2 regions of the Cellvibrio sp. GW822-FHT04B05 genome follow, and region 2 is predicted to be linked to the other one. Evidence: riboswitches for the same ligand, from Rfam matches in the RefSeq annotation. Region 2 holds a riboswitch; the other holds the start of a gene.

Region 1 (2,460 bases), on a different contig from region 2:
CCAACGCGCGTTTGATGAACTCAAACACAAACTGTCGCAAGAAGGACTGTTTAATGAGGCGCACAAAAAAGCTTTGCCTCGCCTTCCCCGACATATCGGCGTTATCACTTCGCCAACCGGTGCGGCAATCCACGATGTATTAAGCGTATTGGCGCGTCGTTTTGCCGGAATTCCGGTGACAGTCATTCCGGTCGCGGTACAAGGTAAGGAATCGGCTCCGCAAATCGTCAAGGCGATTGACCTCGCCAATCGCTCCGGATTGTTTGATGTGTTGCTACTCACCCGCGGCGGTGGATCAATGGAAGACCTATGGTCATTTAACGAAGAGATCGTCGCCCGCGCAATCTTTAACAGCGAGTTGCCGATTGTCAGCGCCGTTGGTCACGAGGTGGATTTCACCATTGCCGATTTTGTTGCCGATCTGCGCGCCCCTACCCCATCAGCTGCCGCTGAAATATTGGTGCCGGATGGCGATGATTGGTTGGATAAATTTATCGGCTTTGAAGTATTGCTTGAAGAGGCCATGCTGCGCCGACTCCAGCACTGGCAGCGGCACTTGCACAACCTGCGTCAACGTTTGCGCCATCCGCGTGAGCGCCTGGAACAGCAATCACAGCGGCTCGATAATCTCGAATTGCGATTAAAAAACCATATCAGGCACTTGCTGAACGACTTTAAAAATCGCATTCGCCAATTGGAGATTCGCCAGCAAGCGCATCATCCGCAAGTGCGGCTGCAGCAACTTAATGAGCGGGTTGCGGCATATCACCAACGCCTGCAAAGCGCACAATACCGGCTGATCGAACGTAAACAACAAGCGCTTGGCGAGGCTGCGCGCATGCTCAATACCTTGAGTCCGTTGAATACGCTCGATCGCGGTTATGCGCTGATTACCGATGCGCAGACCCAAAAAGTCATTACCCGCAGCGACCAGGTATCGCCCGGCGCAGCCGTTAATGCACGGGTGGCGCAAGGGGAATTTATCTGCCGGGTTGAGTCTGTTACCAAATAGCAGACGAATGATTGCGAACTTGCCAGGTGGCCAGTATATTGGCCGCTTTCTTGTCGGGGCGCCTTGGCAGTCGATGACTGTACGGGGGCTGAGATGGGCTCGGCCCAACCCGTAGAACCTGAACAGGCTAATACCTGCGGAGGGAACAAGGTGCTTATAGCTATGGCTATTCCCTGCCCTCCGCCTCAAATTTCCGAGGCAATGTGATCAACAAGCTTCCCACAACAATTGCTATCGCCGGTGCCGGCTTGCTCGGGCGTCTGCTCGCTTGGCAGTTACAAAAAGCGGATATTCAAGTCACCTTGTTTGAATCCGGAAGCTTTACGCCATGCCCCCCTCAAACCAATCGTGCAGCCGCATTTACTGCGGCCGGCATGGTAGCGCCGCTCAGTGAAGCCGTTGTCTCTGATAAAGGTGTTTATCGAATGGGCATATTTGCGCTGCAACAATGGCCCGACTGGTTCACACAATTACCGGCCACTAAAACACCGCTATTTTTTAACAATGGCAGTCTTGTTGTCGCCCACCAGCAAGATAGCAGCGAGCTGGAACAATTCGAGCGCGAGCTAGGATTTGTATTGCCCGGCTGCAAAGGCTATCAACATGTAAATCAAGACGAGATTCACCAACTCGAACCCGATCTGCACTCCAATTTCCATACCGGGTTATTCTTGCGCGAAGAAGGTCATGTAAATAACCGTGAATTTTTGCGCTTGATTGGCGATGAACTGCTTAAACTCGGCACCACGATTCACGAATTCACACCTGTTGAAGTATTTCCCGGAAAAATTGTTACTGAAGATAGTGAACAGCATTTTGATTTAGTTATTGATTGCCGTGGATTGGGCGCTAAAAAACAGCTGCGCAATTTGCGTGGCGTACGCGGTGAAACCTTGCATGTCGAGACTAAAGAAATTCATTTGCAACGCCCTGTACGCCTGATGCATCCGCGCTACCAATTGTATGTGGTGCCCAAACCCGATCATCGTTTTATTATTGGTGCCACCCAAATCGAAAGCGAAGACCGTTCGCCCATGACCTTGCAATCGTCACTGGAGCTCAGCAGCGCGCTCTACACATTGTCGCCCGCATTTGCGGAAGCGCGCATCATTGAAATGGATACCAATTTGCGTCCGGCGTTTATGGATAATTTACCCAGTGTGAGCATTGAAGATGGCCTGATCAGTGCCAATGGATTATTCCGTCACGGCTACTTACTCGCACCCGCTGTAGTTGAAAATATACTCGCGCATATATTCAACAAACCGGAACCGCTTTTTTCAGCGCTACTGAATCGGCATTAAAAACTTATGACTATTAAACTGAGTGTAAACAACGAAAGTAAATCGCTGGCAGACAACACGTTGCTTGGCGATGCTTTGCAACAATGGGGTTATGGCGATAGCAAAATCGCTGTGGCCATTAATGGCGAATTTGTTCCGCGCTCA
Region 2 (2,460 bases):
CCGAGTGACTCTCCTCCAGGATCTCACTGTCATTGCGCTCTTCAATCCAGACACTGCGAACATCGCCTAAACCGGTACGCAGATCGATAATAACATTGGGGTCAGTGTACGGACCGGAAGTGTCGTATACGCGCACCGGTGGATTTTTTTCGCCACCAAAATCGGTAGGTGTATCTGCCAGGATGATTTCACGCATAGGCACACGGATATCCGCACGCGAGCCCTGCACATATATTTTCTGTGATCCGGTGAACGGCTGCACCGACGCCTTATCGACCTCGGCAGTTTGACTCAGGATTTTTTCGACGCTGCTATTCATGGTATCCCCTCTCTGTTAAAACGGTTGGGAGGTTTGAGTTATCAAACCTGATTTAAATTTTTACATTAATGGTGAGCAGTCGTTCTAGCGCAATTAGTGTCACTCATGCAAACAACTTAATAAAACGAATAAAAGTGATGAACAGGCCCTGCGCCCTGCCCTATCTTTAATTTTTCGGAATGCACAAGTGCATTGTGCAAATAATCTTTCGCCTGCCTGACTGATTCACTGAGCGATAATTTTTTCGCTAGCCCTGCAGCAATTGCCGATGCCAATGTGCATCCGGTTCCGTGGGTATTATTGGTCGATAAACGCGGAGCAGAAAATGCCTCGACACCATCGATAGTAATTAATAAATCTGTTGCATTTTCACCGTCAGTGTGGCCGCCTTTTATCAACACGGCTTTTGCACCTATTCGCAACAATTGCTCGCCTTGAGTTTGCATTTGCTCAAGGTTGATCGCTACAGACGCATTGAGTAGCACTGCCGCTTCATGCAAGTTGGGCGTGATCAGCGTTGCCAGCGGTATTAATTTTTCGATCAGCGTCTGAATCGCATTTTCCGCCAACAAGCGGTCGCCACTCGTGGCCACCATCACCGGATCAAGCACAAATGGAATTTGTGGATAGGCACTAAGGGACTCAGCAACTGCAGCAATGATATCGGCAGTTGCCAACATGCCGGTTTTGATTGCACCGACATTGATATCACTCAGCACCGATTGGATTTGCTGCTGTACGAACTCAGGAGGAATCGGCAGTACACCTTGCACGCCTAATGTGTTTTGCGCGGTGAGTGACGAAAGCGCACTGCAACCAAATACACCCAATGCGGAAAACGCTTTCAAGTCCGCCTGGATACCCGCACCACCACCACTATCGCTGCCAGCAATAGTCAGGGCAATAGGTGTCCCGGTCGGTAAAAGACCTGTTGATGGGGAGACAGATAATGGAGCTGATGGACTCATTGAAATTCCGCAAAAAGAAAGGCGCGGAACTGGAGAGGAATGCCATAGGCACATCACATAATGAAGCTCTCGTTCCCTACGCCGGTACTAACCGGATCAGGTCGACGGGTATGTCTCAGCCTCATCACTTGTAACCCAAGTGGAAAAGCACCCCGACAAGAAAAATGGCAGTCTATTGGAGTTAATGGGGAGAGTAAAGGAACAGATTTCCCCCAAGCGCGGGTTGGGATTATTGGTTGATGGATTCAAACCAATTGAACCCTGATGGGATATCACCTCCAATCGTCTAAAAAACAACCGCAAGGATAAGTAAAACAGTTAGTGAAACTGACATTTTTGCGATCATTGAATCTATATGATGCACTGCTGCGTCTAACGACTTGAACCTGCCTCGGAAGCGTCATACCTGCGCCTTACTGGTGGCCCTATGGCTAAACCCATCAGGATCGCCAAACCGTATAGTTAGGTAAACAGCGGGCGAAGCTTACATTTGTAACTTCACTCTGAAAGCGGCGCGTTTTACCCTTTTTAACCGGTGAACTCCCGCGCACTTCTCGACCCAAAGGCAGCAAGCGGCTACACTCCACGCCATTCGTACAAACGCTTATGGCCGATTCGGCTAACACACACCAGATGCATGGTTATTACTGGTGTAGAACTGGAATTCTCAACTCTGGACTTTTGGAAACCTCTATGAAAAAGACCAAGCTTTACCTGCTCGTCAGCCTGTTTTCTCTTGCACCTTTGACTGCCAGCGCCAATAGCCTGCTGGATGTGTATGAGCTGGCACTGAAAAACGATGCCCAATTAAAAGCCGATCAAGCCAAATATGAAGCTGGATTACAGAACAAAACTATTGGTCGGTCAGGATTGCTTCCGCAAATCAATGCGGGTGCCGAGGTTTCCAAAACCGATGGTGAATATACAAATAATCTGACCAATACCACGATCAAAAACGATTATGACTCCAAGGGGTGGGATATTTCCCTTACCCAACCACTGTTTAATATGTCCTCCTGGTATATCTACAAACAAGGGGCAAAACTGAGCGAACAAGCTGAAGCTCAATATGGCGCTGACCAGCAAAGCTTGATTGTGCGCGTAGCAGAAGCTTATTTTAACGTGTTGCGTTCGGTTGAAACTCTGGAGGCAAACATTGCTGAAGAAAAAGCG

What was found. A riboswitch is a leader RNA that binds a small molecule or an ion and turns the genes downstream of it on or off. The one in region 2 is predicted to bind thiamine pyrophosphate.
Region 1: another riboswitch for thiamine pyrophosphate. It lies ahead of AC1RJL_RS17945 (FAD-dependent oxidoreductase); the one in region 2 lies ahead of thiD (bifunctional hydroxymethylpyrimidine kinase/phosphomethylpyrimidine kinase).

Annotation. Positions count from the first base shown of each region.
Region 1 is NZ_JBXAMU010000005.1:502,407-504,866, forward strand. It holds gene xseA (exodeoxyribonuclease VII large subunit) at 1-1,012, shown strand, start outside; TPP riboswitch at 1,057-1,174, shown strand; gene AC1RJL_RS17945 (FAD-dependent oxidoreductase) at 1,216-2,316, shown strand; gene thiS (sulfur carrier protein ThiS) at 2,323-2,460, shown strand, end outside.
Region 2 is NZ_JBXAMU010000001.1:841,008-843,467, reverse strand. It holds gene thiC (phosphomethylpyrimidine synthase ThiC) at 1-319, opposite strand, end outside; gene thiD (bifunctional hydroxymethylpyrimidine kinase/phosphomethylpyrimidine kinase) at 436-1,287, opposite strand; TPP riboswitch at 1,344-1,452, opposite strand; gene AC1RJL_RS03415 (TolC family outer membrane protein) at 1,981-2,460, shown strand, end outside.